3 regions of the Pseudomonas sp. LBUM1679 genome follow, and region 3 is predicted to be linked to each of the others. Evidence: predicted binding sites of a transcription regulator. Region 3 holds the regulator's gene; each other region holds the start of a gene.
The links. Region 3 encodes sigma-54, which starts transcription at its own class of promoters, with help from an activator protein. Its sites were predicted from a motif close to ANTGGCATNNANNTTGCTNT; they were not measured.

Region 1 (8,139 bases), 1.8 Mb from region 3:
AGCGATGGCACCTTGTTGCGTTTGCTGCCGGCCTGGCGCCCCCGGCAACGCAAGGTGTATGCGCTGTATCCGTCACGGCGTTTTCTCGATGCCAAGGTCCGGACCTGGGTGGACTTTCTCAAGGCCGAATTACCCAAATTGTTCGCCGAGCACGAGGCGGTGATGGACGATCCACGGCATTGGGCCTGAAGTCGAAGGGTGCGGAAGGGCGGTGTAGACTGAGGGCCTGTTCTCTTTCGGCAAGACAAGGGAGTGCGCTCAGCCATGATCGGCGCCGAGTTACTGTCACCCGAAACCCTCACGGTGGGGTGGTTGATCTATGTACCGGCGCTGATCTGGGCAGTTGCGCGGGCGCCGTGGGTCGAGTTGTTCAGCGATAGCCGGCGCCAGCATCTGTTGTTCGGTACGGTATTCGCGCTGTTCATGCTGTGGCTGGTGCGACGGGACTTCGATACCGGCGTGTCCTACCACTTCATTGGCATGACCGCCGTGACCCTGTTGCTTGACTGGCCGTTGGCGATTGTCGGCGGGTTGGTCGCGCAAGCGGGATTGGTGCTGCTCGGCCGCCAGGATCTGGCGGCGATGGGGGTCAATGGCGCGCTGCTGATTCTGCTACCAGTGCTGATCACCGAGTGCTGCGCGATCCTGGTGGAGCGAGCGCAGCCGCGAAATCCCTTTGTGTATATCTTCGTGTCCGGTTTTTTTGCGGCGGCGCTCTCGGCGTTGCTGTGTCTGCTGCTGGCGCTGTGGTTGCTGTGGTTCGACGAACGTTTTGCCATGCCCTATTGGCTGGAAGACTTTGTCGGGTACCTGTGGCTGATCATTTTTCCTGAGGCCTTTATCAACGGCATGGTGGTCAGCGCGCTGGTGGTGTTCTGTCCCGAGTGGCTGGAGACCTTCAACCGCACGCGCTACCTTTCGGCGCCGTGGAAAGACGACGATCCCAAGTCCTGAGCCCGCTCAAGCCTGGACTCGTCGAGCTCTGAACAGGTCAGTGACGCGGCTCGAAATCTTCGCTGAACAGGTCGTCTTCGGCATCCGGGCTCACCGGAATCTTGTGTTCTTCCGATGCCCAAGCGCCCAGGTCGATTAGTTTGCAACGATCCGAACAGAACGGCCGGTACTTGCTTTCGGGGCTCCACTCGACAGGGGCGCCGCAGGTTGGGCAATCGACGGTTGGGGTTTGGCTCATGACTGGCCTCCACGCAAAGTAAGGTAAAAGTGATGCAGGCGTTCGACCTCGCTGTGCAGCCAGGCGAGGTCGCGGTCGTTGACCACCACATCGTCGGCATGGCTCAGGCGATCCTGGCGGCTGGACTGGGCCTTGAGGATCGCCTGGACCTGTTGTTCGCTGGTCTGGTCACGCTGCAGGGTGCGTTCGATCTGTAGCTGTTCGGGTGCATCGATCACCAGCACCCGTTGGGTCATGGCGTACTGACCCGACTCGATCAGCAGCGGCGAAACCAGAATCGCGTAAGGCGATTGTGCCTTGGCCAGATGATGGACGATTTCTTCGGCGATCAGCGGATGCAACAGTGCTTCGAGCCAGCGGCGTTCATCCGCCACCTCGAAGATCAGTTTGCGCAACGCCGCGCGATCCAGCTGCCCGTCGGGTTGCAGTACGCCGGGGCCGAAGTGTTCGGCGATCTTCGCCAGGGCCGGGCGCCCCGGTTCCACCACCCAACGCGCCGCGTGGTCGGCGTCCACCAGGTGCACGCCCAGGCCGATGAAGTGCTGGGCCGCCGCGCTTTTGCCGCTGCCGATGCCGCCGGTCAGGCCGAGAATCCAGGGTTTTTCCACAAGGGTATTCATTTCAAACCGACAAACTGCCAATAGAAGTCGGTTATTTGACCACCCCAGAGCAAGGCAATCCAGCCGGCAATCGCCAGATAGGGGCCGAAAGGGATCGGCGTTGAGGTTTTCGCGTTGCGCATGCGCAGCAAGATCACGCCGATAACGGCGCCCACCAGGGATGACAACAGGATGGTCAGAGGCAGGATCTGCCAGCCGCCCCAGGCCCCGAGCATCGCCAACAACTTGAAATCTCCGTGGCCGATGCCGTCCTTGCCGGTGATCAGTTTGAACAGCCAGAACACCGACCACAGCGCCGTGTAGCCGGCTATTGCGCCCCACAACGCCTCCTGCAACGGCACGAACAGGCCGAAACTGTTGACGATCAATCCGAGCCACATCAGCGGTAGCACCAGCACATCCGGTAATAGCTGGTGCTCGGCGTCGATCAGGCTCATGGCCAACAGGCCCCAGGTCAGGACCAGTGTCATGCACGCAGGCCAACCGAACCCGAAGTGCCAGGCGATGAACGCCGACAGCAGACCGCAGGCCAGTTCGGTCAACGGGTAGCGTGTGCTGATCGGCGTCTTGCAGCTTGAACAGCGCCCTCGCAGCAACGCAAAGCTGAGTACCGGAATGTTTTCCCAGGCCCGGATCCGGTGGCTACAGTGCGGGCACTGAGAGGGGGGCAGCAGCAGGTTGTAAACCGGCTGGGGCGTTTCCTCGGGCAACCCCAGAATGTCATGAGCCTGCCCTCGCCACTCACGCTCGAGCATTTTGGGCAGGCGCCAGATGACTACATTGAGAAAGCTGCCGACCAGCAGGCCGACCACTGCGGCAATGACGACGAAGGCCAGCGGATAGACAATCAGAATTTCGCTCAAGGGCATGTCAGATCGCAGCGCCGAGTTGGAAGATGGGCAGGTACATCGCAACCACCAGGCCACCGACGACGACCCCCAGTACCACCATGATGAACGGTTCCATCAGGCTGGTGAGGTTATCGACCATGTTGTCCACTTCGTCCTCGTAGAAGCTCGCGACCTTGTCGAGCATGTCGTCCAGTGCCCCGGACTCTTCGCCAATCGCTGTCATCTGGATCGCCATGTTCGGAAAAATGCCGGAGGAGCGCATGGAGAAATTCAGCTGCATCCCGGTCGAAACGTCCTGCCTGATGCGCAGCACCGCACGCTTGAACACGATATTGCCGGTCGCGCCAGCCACTGACTCCAAGGCTTCGACCAACGGCACGCCGGCGGCGAAGGTGGTCGACAGGGTACGGGCATAACGGGCCACCGCGGACTTGTACATCAACGTGCCAACCAACGGCAGTTTCAGCAGCCAGGTATCCGTCCGGTCCCGAAAGCCTTGCGACGTCTTGAACGCGTGTCGCAGGCCGAAGACCGCCGCGATCAGCATGCCGAGCATCACCCACCACCAGTCCTGCATGAATTCCGACAGGCCGATGACCATCACGGTGAAGGCCGGCAGTTCGGCACCAAATCCCTTGAACACCGACTCGAACTGCGGCACCACCTTGACCAGCAGAATCCCGGTCACGATGATCGCGACGAACACCACGGCGAGCGGATAGGTCATGGCTTTCTTGATCTTGGCCTTGAGGCTTTCGCTCTTTTCCTTGTAGGTCGCGACCCGTTCCAACAGGGTGTCCAGGGCACCGGCCTGCTCGCCGGCATCGACCAGGTTGCAGTAAAGCTCATCGAAATACTGCGGCTTTTTGCGCAACGCCGCGGCGAAGCTGTTCCCCGCCGCGACTTCCTGTTTCACCTCGTCCACCAGTTTGCGCATGGCCGGGTTATCGAAGCCTTCGCCGATGATGTCGAACGATTGCAACAGCGGCACGCCGGCTTTCATCATGGTTGCCATCTGCCGGGTGAACAGGGCAATGTCCTGGGCCTTGATGCGCTTGCCAAGATTGAAAATCGAGGCGGATTTCTTGCGCACCTTGCCGGGATTGATCCCTTGTTTGCGCAACTGCGCCTTGATCAGCGCCGGGTTCTGACCGCTGAGTTCGCCGGTCATTTTCGAGCCTTTCCTGTCCGTGCCTTCCCAGGCATACACGCTGATTTTTGCTGCTTTGACCGCCATGTTCAATCCTTGGTGACCCGGTTGATTTCTTCAAGGCTGGTGATGCCCTGCATGGCCTTGATCAACCCGGACGTGCGCAGGTCGTTGAACCCGTCTTTACGCATCTGGGTATCGATTTCCAGCGAATTGCCCTCGGCCATGATCAGCCGTTGCAACGCGGGTGTGTTCCTGACCACTTCATAAATCCCTACGCGCCCTTTATAACCGCCGTTGCAGTGATCGCAACCGACCGGTTCATAGATCGTGAACGAGCCGATGCGTTCCGCGGGGAAACCCTCCTTGAGTAGTGCCTCCCGGGGAATCTCGATCGGTCTCTTGCAATGGCTGCACAATTTGCGCGCCAGGCGCTGGGCAATGATCAGGCTCACCGAGGTGGCGATATTGAAGCCCTGGATGCCCATGTTGTGCAGACGGGTCAGGGTTTCCGCGGCGCTGTTGGTGTGCAGGGTCGATAGCACCAGGTGCCCGGTCTGGGCGGCCTTGATGGCGATTTCCGCCGTTTCCAGGTCGCGGATTTCGCCGACCATGATCACGTCCGGATCCTGACGCAGAAACGAGCGCAGCGCCTGGGCAAATCCCAGGCCCTGCTTGGGATTGACGTTGACCTGATTGATGCCTTCCATGTTGATCTCCACCGGGTCTTCGGCGGTGGAGATGTTGATGTCCACGGTGTTGAGGATATTCAGGCCGGTGTAGAGCGACACGGTCTTGCCTGAACCGGTGGGTCCGGTGACCAGAATCATCCCCTGTGGCTGCTTGAGCGCGGCCATGTACAAGTCTTTCTGGTCGGGTTCGTAGCCGAGGGCATCGATGCCCATTTGCGCGCTGGACGGATCGAGGATCCGGATCACCACTTTCTCGCCCCACAGGGTCGGCAGGGTGTTGACCCGAAAGTCGATGGACTTGCTCTTGGACAGGCGCATCTTGATCCGCCCGTCCTGGGGCCGGCGTCGTTCGGAGATGTCGAGGCTGGCCATGACTTTCAGCCGCGAAGCGATACGGTTGGCCAGTTGAATTGGCGGTTTGGCGACTTCACGCAGCATGCCGTCGGTGCGCATCCGCACGCGGTAGGTTTTTTCGTAGGGCTCGAAATGCAGGTCGGAAGAACCGCTCTTGATCGCATCGAGCAACATCTTGTGAACGAAGCGCACCACGGGCGCATCATCGGCATCCTGGCCGGCGATGGCGTCCTGATTGTTGTCGTCGACCGACTCGATGTCCACGCCATCGAGGTCAATGTCGGCCATGTCTTCGAGGCCGGTACTGTGGCTGTCGAAGAATTTCTCGATGGCGTCCGTGAGTTTTTCGTCTTCGACCAGAATGGCTTCGGTGCTGAGCCCGGTGCTGAACTGGATATCGTTGATGGCCTGATGATTGGTTGGATCGGAAACCCCCACGAACAGCTTGTTGCCACGTCGCCAGAGGGGCAGGGCGTGGTGCTGGCGGATCAATTTCTCGCTGACCAGGCCCCTGGGTTGGGTTTCCTTGTCCAGGCAATTGAGGTCCAGCAGAGCCATGCCAAAGTGCTCCGAGGCAATTTCGGCAACCTGACGGCTTTTCACCAGTTTGTTTTGCACCAGGTAGCTGACCAGAGTAATCCGGTTGCGCTGGGCTTGCTGATACGCCTGTTGCGCGCTTTTGTCAGTGAGCAGTTCGGCCAGGACCAATTGCTTGGCCAGGCCGCTAAGGGCGATGTCATTCATGGGGATACCGACGCAAACAATGCATGACTTATAGCCTAGTCAAGCGGCGGAGCCAAACCCGTGGGACTGAGGTGACAATAATTGTCAGATAGTGCGGATCCTGGGGGTAGGAAAAGGCGTTGCGTTGCTCTCATTCCCCCGACAACAGGAGATGACGTGATTGGCATAGGCTGTACTGTGGCTAATTCAATCATGAAATTTCGACTCATGCATGGAGCTTGTCTATGAATTCACAGAAAGGTTTTACGCTTATCGAATTGCTGATCGTGGTGGCGATCATCGGGATTTTGGCGACGTTTGCGATTCCGGCTTACTCGAAGTATCAGGCTCGGGCGAAAGTGACGGCGGGGTTGGCGGAGATTTCGGCGCTTAAAGTGAATTATGAGGATCAGGTTAATTCGGGTGTTGGATCTCCTGCAGTCACTGCAATAACTGGGAACGCCAGCACAACACACTGCACAATTACCGTCGGTGCAAGCACTACTAACAGCATTATTTGCACACTCAAAGATGCGCCAGCTCCAGTGACTAGCGCAACTGTTACCCTCACACGCGACGCCACTTCTGGCTGGTCTTGCAAAACCAGTGTCGCCGCCGACTACGCGCCAAAGGGTTGCCCTACCGGTACTTGATTGTTGCTGATCAACCATGCCCCGCCTCTTACGACGCGGGGTTTTTTTGTCTGATTTTTCGAATATTGGACTAGCCAGTTGCCAATTTGGAAAACCCTCTGTAATTCATGGCCTTAGGCCCACGCCAAAACCCGCAACTTGCATGTAGATAATTTCGAAGTCATGCATTTTGCATGATTCCGAAAATTGAGTGAATTTTTAAGTTATTGATTTATAACGATTTATTAGCTGTCTCAAAGTTGGCACAGCGTTCGCAATATACCCAGTAACCCTGCTGACAAGACACGCAGCAGACTTTATGAAAAAACAGGAGTTACTCGTATGAAGAAGTTCGCTATCGCTGCCGCTACTGCTACCGCGCTGACCCTGGCCAACGCTGCATTTGCCCAGACTCAAGCCACTCAAGCGCCAATGGTGCTGGCTGCCGGTGAAGTCACCGAAGCCAAAGAAGCTACTTCCGATACCTGGATCACCACCAAAGTCAAAGCAGACCTGGTCACCGAAAAAGGCATTCCTGGTACTGACATCAAGGTTGAAACCAACAAAGGTGTTGTTTCCCTGTCGTCTACCGTTGCCGTGACTGATTCTCAGAAAGACGTCGCCGTGGCTATCGCCAAGAAAATCAAAGGCGTCAAAGCGGTCTCCGCTGACGGCCTGAAAGCCGAGTAAGGCAAGACTTCTCGCCTGGACCGGGAGAAGGCGCGGCAGACGAGCCGAGTCATACGTCTGCCGCAACTTGAGAGTTCATGCGAAAGGCCACAAGGACGTGGCCGTTACAGGCCTCGGACATTCGTGTTCGGGGCCTGTTCTATTGTGAGCGACACGCAACAACTGTAGGAGCAAGCTTGCTCGCGATAGCGGTGTAACAGTCAATGCAAATGTTGAATGTTATTGCCTCATCGCGAGCAAGCTTGCTCCTACAACGATTTATGTCGTGCCTAATTACCGCGTTTGCTGGTGATCTGCTTCAAGCGATTACCTTCAAACCGCAAGTACTGGTACATCCCGCCGTTGGGCCCGTAGGTCCATTCCTCGACCTGGAACTCCTCCCGTCGATCGGCGCTGCGTTTGTAGCCCAACACATCGCGGCTGACCGGTTCACCGCATTTGTGCAGCACCTCGCCGGACCTGTCCCCGACGCTGATCAATTGACTGCCGCAGCGCAGGGTCTCCGCGGCGCAGGCGTGACTCGCGGCCAGCGCCAGGGCCAGGCCTGTCAGCAATCGTCTGAGCATCATTCGGCGTCCAGGTGCAGTGGCGTAATCACCCGACCGTCACTTTCCGCCTGACCCAGGCTGGCGTCGACGAAGTACACGCGCTCGTCGGCCAGTTGAGCCTTGTCGACCAGATAATCCTTGATGCTGCTGGCGCGATCCTGACCCAGTTGCCGCAACAACACGTCGCTGGAACTCCAGAATTTGATCACGCCCTCACGCATTTTCGCGGTGCGTTCTTCCTTGCCCAGATCCTTCCATTCGGCGGGGGGCTGAGTCTTCAGGCGTGTACGGTAAATACCTTCCAGCAACGGACCTTTCTCGCTGTCCGGTACTTCCACCAGCGCGGCGTTAGCTGGCACCTTGTCACCACGGCGCTGCAGCATTTTGTAGTAGTTGTACTTGTATTCCCGTTCCAGGCGTTGCTCGGCAATCAGCGGGCCATCGCTGCTTTGCGCAGCAGTCCCTTCGATCTCCAGGCGCAGGGCCGGACGTTCCTTGAGCGCCTGGGAGAGTTTGATCAACGAGCCCTCGGCCTCCTTGCTCAGGTCGCTGGAACCCGGTGCAAACGAGACAGTGCCCAAATCTTGCGAACCACCGCCACTGACCAGACCACCAATCATTTTGAAGGGTGCGGCGGCCGCCTTGACGATCAGGTTGCGCAGGGTCTGCCAGATGATAGGCATGACG
Region 2 (8,139 bases), 2.4 Mb from region 3:
GAAAAACTCGGCAAGGCGATCAACCACGAGCGCGATCAGCAGTTCACCTACCTGGGCCTGCAAACCCTGTACGACCGTTACTTCATTCACAAGGACGGTATCCGTTTCGAACTGCCGCAGATTTTCTTCATGCGCGTGGCCATGGGCCTGGCGATCGAAGAGAAGAACAAGGAAGACCGTGCGATCGAGTTCTACAACCTGTTGTCGTCCTTCGACTACATGTCCTCGACCCCGACCCTGTTCAACGCCGGTACCCTGCGTCCACAGCTGTCGAGCTGCTACCTGACCACCGTGCCGGATGACCTGTCGGGCATCTACCACGCGATCCACGACAACGCCATGTTGTCGAAATTCGCCGGTGGCCTGGGCAACGACTGGACCCCGGTGCGTGCATTGGGCTCGTACATCAAGGGCACCAACGGCAAATCCCAGGGCGTTGTTCCGTTCCTGAAAGTGGTGAACGACACCGCCGTTGCCGTCAACCAGGGTGGCAAGCGCAAAGGCGCTGTCTGTGCCTACCTGGAAACCTGGCACATGGACATCGAGGAGTTCATCGAACTCCGTAAGAACACCGGTGATGATCGTCGTCGTACCCACGACATGAACACGGCCAACTGGATCCCTGACCTGTTCATGAAGCGCGTCTTCGATGACGGTCAGTGGACCCTGTTCTCGCCATCCGAAGTGCCGGACCTGCACGACCTGACCGGCAAGGCCTTCGAAGAGCGCTACGAGTACTACGAAGCCCTGTCCCAGTACCCGGGCAAGATCAAGCTGTTCAAGACCATCCAGGCCAAAGACCTGTGGCGCAAGATGCTGTCCATGCTGTTTGAAACCGGCCACCCATGGCTGACCTTCAAAGACCCGTGCAATCTGCGCAGCCCGCAGCAGCACGTCGGCGTGGTTCACAGCTCGAACCTGTGCACCGAGATCACCTTGAACACCAACAAGGACGAAATCGCCGTTTGCAACCTGGGCTCGATCAACCTGCCGAACCACATCGTCAACGGCAAGCTGGACACCGCCAAGCTGGAACGCACCGTGAACACCGCCGTGCGCATGCTCGATAACGTGATCGACATCAACTACTACTCGGTGCCGCAAGCGAAGAACTCCAACTTCAAGCACCGTCCGGTCGGTCTGGGCATCATGGGCTTCCAGGACGCTTTATACCTGCAGCACATCCCTTACGGTTCCGACGCGGCCGTCGAATTCGCCGACAAGTCGATGGAAGCGGTCAGCTACTACGCGATCCAGGCTTCCTGCGACCTGGCCGACGAGCGCGGCGCCTACGAGACGTTCCAGGGTTCGCTGTGGTCCAAAGGCATCCTGCCGCTGGATTCGCAACAGATCCTGATCGAACAACGTGGCCAGAAGTACATCGACGTTGACCTGAACGAATCCCTGGACTGGGCACCGGTTCGCGCCCGTGTACAGAAAGGCATTCGTAACTCCAACATTATGGCCATCGCACCGACCGCGACCATCGCCAACATCACTGGCGTCTCGCAGTCGATCGAACCGACCTACCAGAACCTCTATGTGAAATCGAACCTGTCGGGCGAATTCACCGTGATCAACCCGTACCTGGTTCGCGACCTGAAGGCTCGCGGCCTGTGGGACTCGGTCATGATCAACGACCTGAAGTACTACGACGGTTCCGTGCAACAGATCGAGCGCATCCCGCAAGAACTCAAAGAGCTCTACGCGACGGCTTTCGAAGTGGACACCAAGTGGATCGTTGACGCGGCCAGCCGTCGCCAGAAATGGATCGACCAGGCTCAGTCGCTGAACCTGTACATCGCCGGCGCTTCGGGCAAGAAGCTGGACGTGACCTACCGCATGGCCTGGTACCGTGGCCTGAAAACCACTTACTACCTCCGTGCCCTGGCCGCGACCAGCACCGAGAAGTCGACCATCAACACCGGCAAGCTGAACGCTGTTTCCAGCGGCGGCAACCACGGTGAAGATTCGGTCCTGGCAGCGCCAGCCGGCCCTGCTCCAGTGCCGAAGGCGTGCGCCATCGACGAGCCGGATTGCGAAGCTTGCCAATAAGCTGAGCCGGTAGGCGCCGAAAGGCGCTTTACCTGAAACCCCCGATGAGCCTCTGGCTTGTCGGGGGTTTTCTTTTGCCTCAAGAAAAACGGTGGCCGGGCCGCCCCCATCGCGGGCAAGCCCGCTCCCACAGGGTTGGCGTCGTTCACGGTTGCTACGAACGACACAAAATCCTGTGGGAGCGGGCTTGCCCGCGATGGGGCCCGCATAATCAACACAAAAACCTAGTTCCTGACAAAATCCCCGCTAAAAAAAGCCCCTCTTCCGAGGGGCTCCGTGTAAAGCAATCAACCCACCCACATCACGCCATCTGAATAATAGTCTGCATGATGGTGCTCTGGGTGGAGATGGTCTTGGCATTCGCCTGGTAGTTGCTCTGCCCCTTGATCAAGTCGACCAGTTCGTTGGTCAGGTTGACGTTGGACTCTTCCAGCGCGTTGGATTCGATCATCCCCAGGGTACCGCTTTGCGGCGAATCAAAGCCGGGCATGCCCGACGCATAGGATTCTTTCCAGCTGGAGCCGCCAATAGGCTGCAAGCCTTGTTCGTTGGTGAAGCTGGCGAGCGAGATCTGGCCGATAGCCTTGGTTTGGTAGTTGCTGAAGTTGGCCAGCAACACCCCGCTGCCGTCGATGGTCAGGCTGGTGATCTGGCCGGTGGCGTAACCGTCCTGCGCAGGAATCGAACGCGCGGTATCGGCGTTGAACTGGGTCGTGCTGCCCATGGAGATGGTCAAGCCCTCCGGGTTGTCGTCGGCGCCGTTGGGCTTCCAGACGCCGGCGGTCACAGTGCCCGGAGTCCAGCTGGTGATCTTCAGATCGTTGCCGAGAGTCGCGGTGGCTGGAGTGGTCGGCGGGCTTACCGGAGTGCTGACCGAAACCAGCTTGCCGCTCGAATCGAACGTCATGGTCGAAGGGATCGCAGGGTTGGCCATGACAGCAGGGGTACCAGGGATGGCTGGGGTGCCAGGGGTACCAGGAACAGCAGGGATCTCAGGGGTAGCAGGGGTAGTAACGACAGTAGGGTCGGTGCCGTCCGGGTTGCGGCCATCGATCAGGGTGTAGGTGTCCCAGGTATTGGGGCCCGTCTTGACCATGTATTGATCCATGACGTGCTGGTTACCCTGGCTGTCGAAAACCGGGGTGCTGAATTGCTCGGTGAAGGTGGCCTGCTTGGTCGGATCGAACCTGTTGGCGGCAATCGACTGATCGATCACGTCCGCCGTGGAGTTCAGGTTGATCGTCGACGACACGGTGGTGGTGGTCTTCGGTGCCAGGTTCGACGTGTCGATGCGCAGGTCGGTCAACACACCGTTCCGAATCTTGCCGTTGGCATCCACACCGTAGCCTTGCAGACGCGCAGAGCCGTCGGTGTTGGTGACATAACCTTCCTTGTCGACCTTGAACGTACCGGCACGGGTATAGGACAGCGAACCGCTGTCATTCAGTACAAAGAAGCCGGAGCCGTTGATGCCCATGTCCAGCACGTTACCGGTGTTGTTGATGTCGCCCTGGGTGAACTGCTGGGCAACGTTGGCCAGGCGTACACCACTACCGACGGCCTTGCTGCCGGTACCCAGCTTGCTCGCCGAGTAAACGTCCTGGAATTCGGCACGGGACGATTTGAAACCGGTGGTCGCGACGTTGGCGATGTTGTTGCCGGTCACGTCCAGTTGTTTGTTGGCTGCATAGAGACCGCTAAGGCCGATATTGAAAGACATATTCCACTCCTTTGTGCCGTGTTAGTCGGCTCTACATACCAATGGTTTGTACTTTGGACAGGGCGATGCTGCCCAGCCCGGCCAGGTTGAGCATCAACTCACCGCCGGTCTGGCTGATGGTCACGCTGTTGACGGTCGCCGGCAGATAGGTGATCAGCGCCACGGCTTGATCATCGATGGTGGTCGCTGCGGCGAAGGAGTAAGTACCCGACTCAACCGTGTTGCCTGCATCGTCCTTGCCGTCCCAGATGAAGCTGGCATTGCCGGCCGACTGGCTGCCCAGGTCAATGGTGCGAACGGTTTTGCCGTCCTTGTCGCTGATTTTCAAGGTGGCAGCGGCCACTGAATCCGGGATCACCACCGTGCCGGTCATGCTCTTGGAAGTGTCGACCACGGCTTTGTCGCCCGGCGCGATGACCGAACGCCCCACCAGCGACGAAGCCTGCAATGCCTGGGACGAGTTGTAGTTGCTGGCAAGGCCCGTCACCGTGTCGTTAAGCGAGGTGATCCCCTCCAGGCTGCTGAACTGCGCCAACTGAGCGACGAACTCGCCGTTGTCCTGCGGCTCCAGCGGGTTCTGGTTTTTCAGCTGGGTGACCAGCAACTGCAGGAATGCATCCTTGCCCAAGGCTTTTTTGCCGGTGGCGCTGTCCGTTGCCGACGCCAGGCCGTCGGTGTTGGTATTGGTCTTGATCGAGGAGTTGGCCAGGATGTCGTTGAGGTTCAAGCCACTGGTGGTATCAATCACACTCATCTGAGTCGTCCCTTATCACTGACCCAGGGTCAGGACCTTCTGCATCATGGTCTTGGCGGTGTTCATCATTTCGGCGTTGGTCTGGAACGAACGGCTCGCGGAAATCATGTCGGCCATTTCTTCCACCACGTTGACGTTGGGGTAATAGACGTACCCCTTGGCATCAGCCGCCGGATGGTTCGGCTCGTACCGTGCGTCCAGATCGCTCTGGTCTTCGACCACGCCCAGCACTTGCACACCCTGGCCGGCGGCGTCCTGGTTCTGGAACAGCGAATCGCTGCCGCCACTCTGGGCGCCCTGGAACATGGTGGCGAACACCGGGTGACGCGCGCGGTAGGTCTGGTCGATGCTCGACGAAACGGTTTCGGCGTTGGCGATGTTACTGGCGACGGTGTTCAAGCGAGTGGTCTGGGCACTCATGCCGCTACCGGCAATGTTGAAAACGCTGGCGAGGGACATGAATCATTCTCCACGAAGGGCTGAGATCAACCCTTTGAATTTGCTGTTGAGCAGGGTGAAGCTGGCCTGGAAGTTGACCGAGTTCTCCGCATAGGCCGATTGCTCAAGCTGAGCGTCCACGGTGTTCTGGTCGATCGAGGCTTGCATCGGCGTGCGATACAGCAGCGACTCGTCGCCATTACCCAGGCCTTCGGCTTCGATATGACGGTTGTTGGTCATGTTCAAGGCGAAAGAGCCGCTCCTGGTCTTTTCGTTCTGCGCGGCGAGCACTGCCGAGAAATCCAGGTCCCGAGCCTTGTAGTTCGGGGTGTCGGCGTTGGCGATGTTGTTGGCCAGGACTTCGGCACGCTTGGCGCGAAAGCCCAGGGCCTGTTCGTGGATACCGAGCGCTTTATCGAAGCTGATGCTCATGTCGGGAAACCTTCGGGGGACCTGATTTTCGTAGCATGAACTTAGCAAGCGTCGTGCCAATTCAAAAAAGGCCGTAAACCGGGGCTTTGCGGGCAGGGGCAAGGCGGCAATGCCAGAAAAGCGGCAACCGGTGTCCGCTGGCTGCCGCTTTTCTGCCGCTTCACTCGGTCTGGAGCACACCACCTGACCCTGTGGGAGCGAGCTTGCTCGCGATAGCGGAGTGTCAGGTGACGAAGATGTTGACTGACACGACGCCATCGCGAGCAAGCTCGCTCCCACAGGGGATGGGCGGTGGGTTTGAGGAATGAGCAGGCAAAAAAAACGGGAGTCCACTGAGGACTCCCGTTTTTTTTGACGCCTGTGAATCACTTGGCCTGGTAAATAATCCCCGGGCTGCACTGAACCATCTGGTAATGATCCGGCAAACCATTCAGTGCTTCGGAAGCGCCGAGGAACAGATAACCGCCGCGCTTCAACGTGCCGTGAATACGCAACAGGATGTCTTTCTTCACCTCGGCGGAGAAGTAGATCAGCACGTTGCGGCAGAACACGATGTCGAACTTGCCGAGAGCCGCGTAGCTGTCCAGCAGGTTGAACGAGCGGAACTCCACCCGGCTCTTGATCGGTGCCTTGATGGCCCAGCGCCCCGGCACTTTGGGGTCGAAATAACGCTGCAGGCGCTCGGGTGACAGACCGCGGCCGATGGCCAGGCTGTCATACTCGCCGCATTTGCAACTGGCCAGCATGGTGCTGGACAGGTCGGTGGCAACGATCTGCACCCCCATCTTCAACTGGCCCATGTTGACCCGCTCGAATTCATCGATCGACATCGACAGCGAATACGGTTCCTGACCCGACGAGCACGCCGCCGACCAGATCCGCAGACGCTGGCCAGGGGCGGCCTTGATCGCTTCGGGCAACACCTTGTTCTTCAACACTTCAAACGGATAGGTGTCACGAAACCATAGGGTTTCGTTGGTGGTCATGGCATCCACCACCCTCTCGCGCAAACCACTGCGCGGCTGGGTCTGGATGCGCTGGACCAGCTCACCCAGGGACTTGATGCCTTGCTGTTCCATCAGTTTGTTGAGACGGCTCGCGACCAGGTACTGCTTGTTTTCACCGAGCAAAATGCCACAGGCTTTTTCCAGGAATACCCGGAACTGTTCGAAATCCAAATTACCCGTAGACAAAGATACCGCCTCTTAAATCGTGTTGACCGCCAGGGGCAGAAGGCCCCTAGCTGATGTCTGCTGCTTTGATCCGGTCGACTACCCGGGATGCCAGGTCATCAGGGCGGAATTTTGCAAGGAAGTCATCGGCACCGACTTTCTTGACCATCGCCTCATTGAACACACCCGACAACGAAGTATGCAGGATGATATGCAGCTTTTGCATGCGCGGGTCGTTGCGGATCTCGGCCGTCAGGGTGTACCCGTCCATTTCCGGCATCTCGATGTCGGAAATCATCATCAGGAACTCCTCTTCCGGCTTCTTGCCCTCCTCGACCATCTTGCGCAGGTAGTCCAGCGCTTGCCGGCCGTCGTTCAGCGCCACCACTTCGACACCGACCGTTTGCAGGCAACGCGAGACCTGCTTGCGCGCCACCGACGAGTCGTCGACCGTCAACACGCGCAAGGACAACGCCTTGTGCCGGGTGTCGACATCCACCACGCCGACGGAAATCGCTTCCGGTGTCGGCGCCACTTCCGCCAGCACCTTTTCGACGTCGATGATTTCGACCAGCTGATTGTCGACCCGGGTCACCGCCGTCAGGTAATGATCGCGCCCCGTGCCCTTGGGCGGCGGATGGATCTCCTCCCAGTTCATGTTGACGATGCGTTCCACCGAGCGCACCAGGAAACCCTGGGTCTTGGTGTTGTACTCCGTGATGATCACGAAGGGATTGCTTTGATCACGCAACCGACCGGAACCGGTCGCCATCGCCAGATCGAGAATCGGAATAGTCGCCCCACGAATACTCGCCACACCGCACACCACAGGATTGGACTTGGGTATCAGGGTCAGTTTGGGGCATTGCAGCACCTCACGAACCTTGAATACGTTGATCCCATACAGCTGCTGGCCGTCGAGACGGAACAACAACAGCTCAAGGCGATTCTGCCCAACCAGTTGCGTGCGCTGGTTTACCGAATCCATTACACCCGCCATGCCCAGACTCCTACACCAACGCTAAGTGTGTTGCGACGCGCATTCATCACTAAACGGCACGGCGCTTGCTTTTTAACCTTTATGAACCCAGACCTGACATTTTTCCGACGCCTGACCTCCAACTGCCGCCGCTGGTGCAGCGTGCTGTCGGCCGTGTGCCTGTTCAACGCCGGCAGCCCTGCCATTGCTGACACGGTTACCTTGCCTGACATGCTTATCGGCGTCACTCAGGGCTTTCTTGAATTCACCGTGGAAGACTATCTGGCGAGCAGTCAAACGGAAGGCCGTTACGAGATCCAGGTCAACCCGCTCGACCCGCGACTGCGCATGCCGATGTGCGACAAGGAATTGACAGCCACCCTTGAGAGCCCGGCCAAGCCGCTGGGTCGGGTCACGGTCAAGGTTCGCTGCGAGGGCGCCTCCCCCTGGACAGTCTTCGTGCCCGCTCAAGTACGCCTGTTTCGCGACATCGTGACCACCAGCCGCCCCATGCGCCGTGCCGGTATTGTCGAGCCCGAGGACGTGACGTTGCGGGAACGTGACATCAGTCTGCTCAGTCAGGGTTACC
Region 3 (8,139 bases):
TACAGGCCGATCAGGGCCGTGTACTGATCGACGACCTGGACGTCAGCCACCAGCCGATGCACGGTCGCGCGAAAGCCGGTATCGGCTATCTTCCGCAGGAAGCGTCGATCTTCCGTAAACTCTCGGTGGCCGATAACATCCTGGCGATCCTCGAGACCCGCAAGGAACTCGACAAGGCCGGTCGCCGCAAGGAGCTGGAAAGCCTGCTGCAGGAATTCCACATCCACCACATCCGCGACAACCTCGGCATGAGCCTGTCCGGTGGCGAACGCCGCCGCGTGGAAATCGCCCGCGCACTGGCCACCAACCCGAAATTCATCCTCCTCGACGAACCTTTCGCCGGCGTGGACCCGATTTCGGTGGGCGATATCAAACAGATCATCCACCACCTCAAGGCCAAGGGCATTGGCGTGCTGATCACGGACCACAACGTCCGCGAAACCCTGGATATCTGCGAAACCGCCTACATCGTCAACGATGGCCAACTGATCGCCGAAGGCGACTCTGCCACCATCCTGGCCAACGAACTGGTCAAGGAAGTGTATCTGGGCCATGAGTTCCGCCTGTAAGCGGTGTCCGCCTTGTCGCCCAAGCGCTTGTCTCGATAAAAAATCAACACTTTTTTATTGTTACAGCGCTCTAGGCAAACGCTAAAGTTTCGGGCATATAATTTGCTTATGTTTGGCGCTCCGGCGCCCTGTAGTGGATGGCGCATGTGCGCCGGCGAATAAGGTGTTAAGCCCCTGCCATGAAACCATCGCTAGTCTTGAGAATGGGCCAGCAGCTGACGATGACACCGCAGCTGCAACAGGCCATCCGCCTGCTCCAATTGTCGACCCTGGACCTGCAACAGGAAATCCAGGAGGCCCTGGAGTCCAATCCGATGCTCGAACGCCAGGAAGAAGGCGACGACTTCGATAACGCCGACCCCTTGGCCGACAAAGCCGAACAGCTCCCCAATGCCGACGTGTCGGAACCCTCCTACCAGGAAACCGCCCCGACGGTGGATAACCTCGAGGAAGGTGACTGGAACGAGCGCATTCCCAACGAACTGCCCGTCGATACCGCGTGGGAAGACGTTTACCAGACCAGCGCCAGCAGCCTGCCGAGCAACGATGACGACGAGTGGGACTTCACCACCCGTACGTCGGCCGGTGAAAGCCTGCAGAGCCATCTGCTCTGGCAACTGAACCTGGCACCGATGTCCGACACCGATCGCCTGATAGCCGTGACCCTGATCGACTGCATCAACAATCAGGGTTACCTGGACGAATCCCTCGACGAAATTCTCGAAGCCTTCGATCCGGAACTGGACATCGAACTCGACGAAATAGAAGCCGTCCTGCATCGCATCCAGCAATTCGAACCCGCCGGCATCGGCGCCCGCAACCTGGGCGAATGCCTGTTGCTGCAATTGCGCCAGTTGCCCGCCAAGACCCCTTGGCTGGCCGAGGCCAAGCGCCTGGTCAGCGATTACATCGACCTGCTTGGCAGCCGCGACTACAGCCAGTTGATGCGCCGCATGAAGCTCAAGGAAGATGAGCTGCGCCAGGTGATCGAACTGGTGCAGAGCCTCAACCCGCGTCCTGGCTCGCAGATCGAGTCCAGTGAAGCCGAATACGTCGTCCCCGATGTCATCGTGCGCAAGGACAACGAGCGCTGGCTGGTGGAGCTGAACCAGGAATCGGTGCCACGGCTGCGGGTCAACGCCCAATACGCCGGCTTCGTGCGCCGCGCCGACACCAGTGCCGACAACACCTTCATGCGCAATCAGCTGCAAGAGGCCCGCTGGTTCATCAAGAGCCTGCAGAGCCGCAACGAAACCCTGATGAAGGTGGCCACCCAGATCGTCGAGCATCAGCGCGGCTTCCTGGAATACGGCGACGAAGCCATGAAACCGCTGGTGCTGCATGACATCGCCGAAGCGGTCGGCATGCACGAGTCGACGATTTCCCGGGTGACCACGCAGAAATTCATGCACACCCCTCGGGGCATCTATGAATTGAAGTACTTTTTCTCCAGCCACGTCAGCACCTCCGAAGGCGGTGAATGCTCGTCCACGGCGATCCGCGCGATCATCAAAAAACTGGTTGCAGCGGAAAATCAGAAAAAGCCGTTGAGTGACAGCAAGATCGCTGGTTTACTGGAGGCACAAGGCATTCAGGTGGCTCGCCGCACCGTCGCCAAGTACCGCGAATCCCTCGGGATCGCGCCTTCGAGCGAACGCAAGCGGTTGATGTAGAGCCACGCCACAGCGTTCCAGTGGCAGGCATTTCTGCCTGCCGCTTTATGCACTGGCAACGAAGGAGAAGCTGTATGCAAGTCAACATCAGTGGACACCAACTGGAAGTGACCGAACCTCTTCGCACCTACATCGGCGAAAAACTCGAACGATTGGAGAGGCACTTCGACAAGATCACCAACGTGCAGGTCACGATGACGGTCGAAAAGCTGAAGCAGAAAATCGAAGCCACGCTGCATATTCCCGGCAATGAAGTCGTCGCCAACGCGGAACATACCGATATGTACGCGGCGATCGACGCATTGACCGACAAGCTGGATAAACAACTCAAAAAGCATAAGGAAAAGACCCAAAGCCTCCTCCAGGGCGCGACCGGTCGTTAACACTCCCAACCCATGATCCGACTTGAAAGCATCCTGACCCCCGGCCGTTCCCTCGTGAACGTGCCGGGCGGCAGTAAAAAGAAAGCCCTCGAACAAATTGCCAACCTAATCCATCGCGAAGTGCCGGATCTGGAGATGCAAGTTGTCTTCGAGGCGTTGATTGCCCGTGAAAAACTCGGTTCGACCGGTTTTGGCAACGGCATCGCCATTCCCCACTGTCGCCTCAAGGGCTGCACCTCACCCATCAGCGCCTTGATGCACCTCGACGCACCCATTGATTTCGACGCCATCGATGGCGCCCCGGTTGACTTGCTGTTCGTTCTGCTGGTCCCGGAAGCGGCTACCGATGCGCACCTGGAGCTGCTGCGTCAGATTGCCAGCATGCTCGATCGCAAGGAAGTACGCGAAAAGCTGCGCAGCGCCCCGAGCAATCAAGCCTTGTATCAGGTTGTCCTGGACGAGCAAAACGGTCCGTAATCATGCGCTTGATCATCGTCAGTGGCCGCTCCGGCTCAGGTAAAAGCACCGCGCTCGATGTTCTCGAGGACAACGGCTTCTACTGTATCGACAACTTGCCTGCCGGGCTCCTGCCGGAACTGGCCGAACGTGCGTTGATCCACACTGAACTCGCCCAGCCGCTGGTTGCCGTGTCCATCGACGCGCGTAACTTGCCGAGCCACCTTTCACGCTTCCCCGAGCTGCTGGAAGAAGTCCGCAGCCGGCATATCCAGTGCGATGTCCTGTACCTGGACGCCGACGAAGAAACCTTGCTCAAACGTTTTTCGGAGACCCGTCGGCGTCACCCGCTGAGCAACGCCAACCGTTCACTGGCGGAGGCGATCAGCGATGAAACCACCCTGCTCGGGCCGATTGCCGACCTCGCCGATCTCAAGGTCAACACCACCAACCTGAACCTGTATCAGCTGCGCGATACCATCAAGCTGCGCCTGCTGAATCAACCGGAGCCCGGTACGGCGTTCCTCGTGGAATCCTTCGGCTTCAAGCGTGGCATGCCGGTGGACGCCGACCTGGTGTTCGACGTGCGTTGCCTGCCGAACCCCTACTGGAAGCCGGAGTTGCGCGAACAGTCCGGGCTCGATAAGCCGGTCGCCGACTACCTGGCGGCACAGCCGGACGTCGAAGAAATGTTCCAGGACATTTCTACATACCTGCTCAAGTGGCTGCCGCGCTTTGCGGCCAGCAATCGCGCTTATGTCACCATCGCCATTGGCTGCACCGGCGGGCATCACCGCTCCGTCTACCTGACCGAACGCCTGGGTCAGGCCCTGCAAAAAACCCTGAAGAACGTCCAGGTCCGCCACCGCGACCTCAGCTAAAGGATTCACATCGCGATGCCTGCTCTGGAAATCGAAATCATCAACAAGCTGGGCCTGCATGCCCGTGCATCTGCAAAATTTGTCGGCGTGGCCGGTCAGTTCAAGGATTGCTCGATCAGGGTAGGACGCACCCCGGAGTCAACGGTCGATGGCAAAAGCATCATGGCGATGATGATGCTCGCGGCTGGCAAGGGCACCAGGATTTATTTGAGTACCGAAGGCGAGCAGGAACAGGAAGCGCTGGATGCGCTGGTGGCGTTGATCAATAACTACTTCGACGAAGGTGAGTAAACTCGCCCATGTAGGAGCGAGGCTTGCCCGCGAAGAACGATGACACGGCTCATCAGTTCCACTGCGTAACGGCATTCGCGGGCAAGCCTCGCTCCTACACAGGCCGTGTTACGCCAAAGCCGTATCCATCACCATCATCAAACAAAACCCGATCAACAACCCCAAGCTGGCCAGCTTGTCATGACCGTGTCGACGCGACTCGGGAATGACTTCATGGGTCACCACCAACAGCATCGCCCCCGCCGCCAGCGCCAACCCCAAAGGCAGCAGCATCTCGGCCAGGCTGACCAGCCAGGCGCATAACAGCGCGAAGACCGGCTCGACCAACCCTGACGCCGCGCCGATCAGGAATGCCTTGACCCGCGACATCCCTGCCCCGGCCAACACCAACGCAATCACCAGCCCTTCCGGCACATCCTGCAAGGCAATACCCATGGCCAGACTGTCGGCATCCGGCATCCCGCCACCGGCCGAGACGCCCACTGCCATGCCTTCCGGTATGTTGTGAGCAATGATGGCAAACACGAACAGCCAGATGCGCGGGGGAATCACCGGATGTTCAACGGTCCCCACGAGCATCTCCGGCGACGCACCGGACACCTTGCGATCCACCAGAAACAGCCCGAACGCACCGAGCATGATGCCGAAGCTGATCAAACCGCTGGCCGCCCAAGGTGTCAGCCCCAGGTTTTCTGCGGCCGAGATACCCGGAACGATCAGCGAAAACGCCGTCGCCGCGAGCATCACCCCGGCGCCGAAGCCCAGCAGCGTATCGCTGACCGCCTGGGGCATCTGCCGAATCACCAATACCGGCACCGCGCCCAACGCTGTGCCCAGAGCGCAGATCGCCCCGCCTTGCAGCGCGCGTAACAGTTTCGGCTCCAGGTCCAGCCATACCAGCCCTTGGGCACCCAACAAGGTCATGCCTGCCAGCAGTAACAGCGATCCCAGCGCGTAACGAAACATTCGTCCACTTCCGATCGCCAGTGTTTCAGTGCCCATAATCAGCCTTGGAAGATTTTTATAGAAGACTCAAGCCAGCGCCGCCTGATAGCGCGCGCAGACTTGTGGCCAATTGATCACGTTGCAGGGCAACATCCATGTCCAGCAAACGATGGCTGCGCGGGTACTCGCCGTGCTCGCTGATGAAATTCAGCAGCTCGACGTAGGTCTTGCTGCTCTGACGCCATGCCGCTTCACGCAAGGCCGGCGCCAGACGCGGGTCCTGCATGGTCTGCAATAACCGCTGATGGATGGCGCACAAATATTCGGCGCTCTCCTCCGGCTGATTCAGACGCAGATGCAGGTCTGCCAGGTTGTGGTGGGAAATCACGCAGGCCGCCACCGCTTCATCGGCATCCGCCCAGCGCTCGAACAACACCTGGGCCAGGGCCAATGCCTGCAAATACGCCTCGCGGGCATCGACCAGCTCGCCCAGCATGAAACAGCGATTAGCTCTTTCGATCGTGCGTTTCCAGTGCTCCATGGTGAGGCTCCAAAGCGCTAACGGTGATTACACGCCGCCTGCGGTGAGTTTTTCCGGGTCGAGCAACACCTCAAGCTGGTTGCGTGTGAGGTCGGTGTGTTCCAGGGCGACATCGATCACCGGACGCCCCTGCTGATAGGCCTTCTTGGCGATTTCAGCGGCTTTTTGGTAACCAATGATCGGGTTGAGTGCAGTGACCAGAATCGGGTTGCGCGACAGCGCTTCCTTGATCCGGGCTTCGTTGACCTTGAAGCTGGCGATGGCCTTGTCACCCAGCAGACGGCTGGCGTTGGCCAACAACTCGATGCTGCTCAACAGGTTCTGGGCGATGATCGGCAACATCACGTTCAGCTCGAAATTGCCCGACTGGCCGGCGATGGTGATGACTGTGTCGTTGCCGATCACTTGAGCCGCGACCATCGCTGTGGCTTCCGGGATCACCGGATTGACCTTGCCCGGCATGATCGAAGAACCCGGCTGCAAGGCTTCGAGCTCGATTTCACCGAGACCGGCCAGAGGGCCGGAGTTCATCCAGCGCAGGTCATTGGCGATTTTCATCAACGAGACCGCCGTGGCTTTAAGCTGCCCGGATACTGCAACCGCGGTGTCCTGGGAGCCGATCAGCGCAAACAGGTCCTTGCCCGGCGTGAACTGCACCTGGGTCAACTTGCGCAATTGCTGACTGAAACGCGCCGCAAACTCTGGATGTGCATTGATCCCGGTGCCCACCGCCGTGCCGCCTTGAGCCAGGGCTTGCAGGCTCGGCAGCAGGTCCTGCAGATGGCCAATGTTCGCCTTGAGTTGCTGCGCCCAACCGTTGAGCACCTGGCTCATGCGCACGGGCATGGCGTCCATCAGGTGCGTGCGCCCGGTCTTGACGTGGTGATGAACGGCCTCGGCCTTGCGCTCGATCACTTGCACCAGATGCAGCAGCGCGGGGAGCAATTGCTCATGCAACGCCAGCGCAGCGCTGACATGGAGGGTGGTCGGGATAATGTCGTTGCTGCTCTGGCCGCAGTTGACGTGATCGTTAGGGTTCACCGGCTCGCCGAGCAGACGGCTGGCCAGGGTGGCGATCACTTCGTTGGCGTTCATGTTGGAACTGGTGCCAGAGCCGGTCTGGAAGATGTCCACCGGGAAGTGCTGCATGAAGTCGCCCTCGAGCAGGCCCAGAGCCGCATCGACAATGGCTTTACCCTGGGACTCGCTGATTTGCTTGAGCTCGACGTTGGCACGGGCGGCGGCGGCCTTGGCCAGGATCAACGCGCGGATGAATTGCATGGGCATCGGTTTGCCGCTGATCGGGAAGTTGTCCACCGCGCGTTGGGTCTGTGCGCCGTAGAGCGCGTCTACCGGGACCTGAAGTTCGCCCATGCTGTCGCGCTCAATACGTGTCTTGGTCATCTGAAAATCCTTGCACCAGTTCTATGAGAGGAATCGAGGGTTGCAACTCGCAGGTCGCCAGTTGCCAGGTGTAGCTTTGCCAGCGCTTGAGGCGGCATTTGCACAGAGAGAGGCGCTCCAGCTCCCGCAGCGGACGCCAGGCCTGATCCAGGCAACAGGTCCGCCAGTGCCACGGCAGCGCGACGTCGGCGGCGGTGTCGAGCAGTAAACGCAAGGAGGTTTCGGCGATGGTCCAGGGTGAGGTCGCCGTGCAACACGCCAGGTACCGGCCTTCGGCCAGGTAGTGATCGATCAGGCGTGGCTCGTCGGGATCCATCGCGCAACGGATCTGGCGACTCATCCAGCGCCAGCTTTCGAGGTAAGGCTGCTCGTGCAAGGCAGAACTCATGATCCGGGCTCATTCGGTAATGAGATTTATTATTAGATGATAATGAGAAGCAAAACAACCCCGGCGATGTACTCAGTCCATTGTGGGAGCGGGCTTGCCCGCGATGAGTCCGGTACATCCAACATATTTGTCGCCTGATACACCGCCATCGCGGGCAAGCCCGCTCCCACAGGGTTCGCGTGAACCCAATAAAAAAAGGCGCGCCACCTGATGGGTGGTGCGCCTTTTCTGTGTAGCGGCCGGGATCAGCTACCCGCCACCATCATCTTCTCGATCAACACCGAACCGGTGCGAATGTTGCTGCGCAGTTCCAGATCATTCCCCACCGCAACGATCTGCTTGAACATGTCGCGCATGTTGCCGGCGATGGTCACTTCCTGGACCGCAAACTGGATTTCGCCGTTTTCGACCCAGTAACCGGCCGCTCCACGGGAGTAATCGCCGGTGACCATGTTCAGGCCCTGGCCCATCAGTTCGGTCACCAGCAGGCCACGCCCCATGCGCCGCAGCAGGGCAGCCTGGTCTTCGTCGCCATGGGTGACGAACAGGTTGTGCACGCCACCGGCGTTGGCGGTGCTCGGCATGCCGAGTTTGCGACCGGAATAGGT

Region 1: ACA062_RS03770 (pilin) is a predicted target of sigma-54. The motif match lies at 5,763-5,782, and genes of this name have one in related genera.
Region 2: flgB (flagellar basal body rod protein FlgB) is a predicted target of sigma-54. The motif match lies at 5,441-5,460, and genes of this name have one in related genera.

The regions. Positions count from the first base shown of each region.
Region 1 covers NZ_CP166774.1:828,449-836,587, forward strand. The annotation lists gene ACA062_RS03735 (LysR family transcriptional regulator) at 1-189, shown strand, start outside; gene ACA062_RS03740 (energy-coupling factor ABC transporter permease) at 265-954, shown strand; gene yacG (DNA gyrase inhibitor YacG) at 992-1,192, opposite strand; gene coaE (dephospho-CoA kinase) at 1,189-1,812, opposite strand; gene ACA062_RS03755 (prepilin peptidase) at 1,809-2,681, opposite strand; gene ACA062_RS03760 (type II secretion system F family protein) at 2,683-3,900, opposite strand; gene pilB (type IV-A pilus assembly ATPase PilB) at 3,903-5,603, opposite strand; gene ACA062_RS03770 (pilin) at 5,828-6,235, shown strand; gene ACA062_RS03775 (BON domain-containing protein) at 6,557-6,904, shown strand; gene ACA062_RS03780 (DUF2845 domain-containing protein) at 7,174-7,470, opposite strand; gene ACA062_RS03785 (DUF748 domain-containing protein) at 7,470-8,139, opposite strand, start outside.
Region 2 covers NZ_CP166774.1:1,355,608-1,363,746, reverse strand. The annotation lists gene ACA062_RS06240 (ribonucleoside-diphosphate reductase subunit alpha) at 1-2,055, shown strand, start outside; gene flgE (flagellar hook protein FlgE) at 2,357-3,775, opposite strand; gene flgD (flagellar hook assembly protein FlgD) at 3,807-4,529, opposite strand; gene flgC (flagellar basal body rod protein FlgC) at 4,545-4,988, opposite strand; gene flgB (flagellar basal body rod protein FlgB) at 4,992-5,399, opposite strand; gene cheR (protein-glutamate O-methyltransferase CheR) at 5,765-6,592, opposite strand; gene ACA062_RS06210 (chemotaxis protein CheV) at 6,639-7,571, opposite strand; gene flgA (flagellar basal body P-ring formation chaperone FlgA) at 7,653-8,139, shown strand, end outside.
Region 3 covers NZ_CP166774.1:6,200,898-6,209,036, forward strand. The annotation lists gene lptB (LPS export ABC transporter ATP-binding protein) at 1-569, shown strand, start outside; gene ACA062_RS28315 (RNA polymerase factor sigma-54) at 749-2,242, shown strand; gene hpf (ribosome hibernation-promoting factor, HPF/YfiA family) at 2,317-2,625, shown strand; gene ptsN (PTS IIA-like nitrogen regulatory protein PtsN) at 2,638-3,102, shown strand; gene rapZ (RNase adapter RapZ) at 3,105-3,962, shown strand; gene ACA062_RS28335 (HPr family phosphocarrier protein) at 3,978-4,253, shown strand; gene ACA062_RS28340 (ZIP family metal transporter) at 4,362-5,255, opposite strand; gene ACA062_RS28345 (DUF2753 family protein) at 5,275-5,739, opposite strand; gene ACA062_RS28350 (class II fumarate hydratase) at 5,767-7,143, opposite strand; gene ACA062_RS28355 (FagA protein) at 7,124-7,531, opposite strand; gene pmbA (metalloprotease PmbA) at 7,777-8,139, opposite strand, start outside.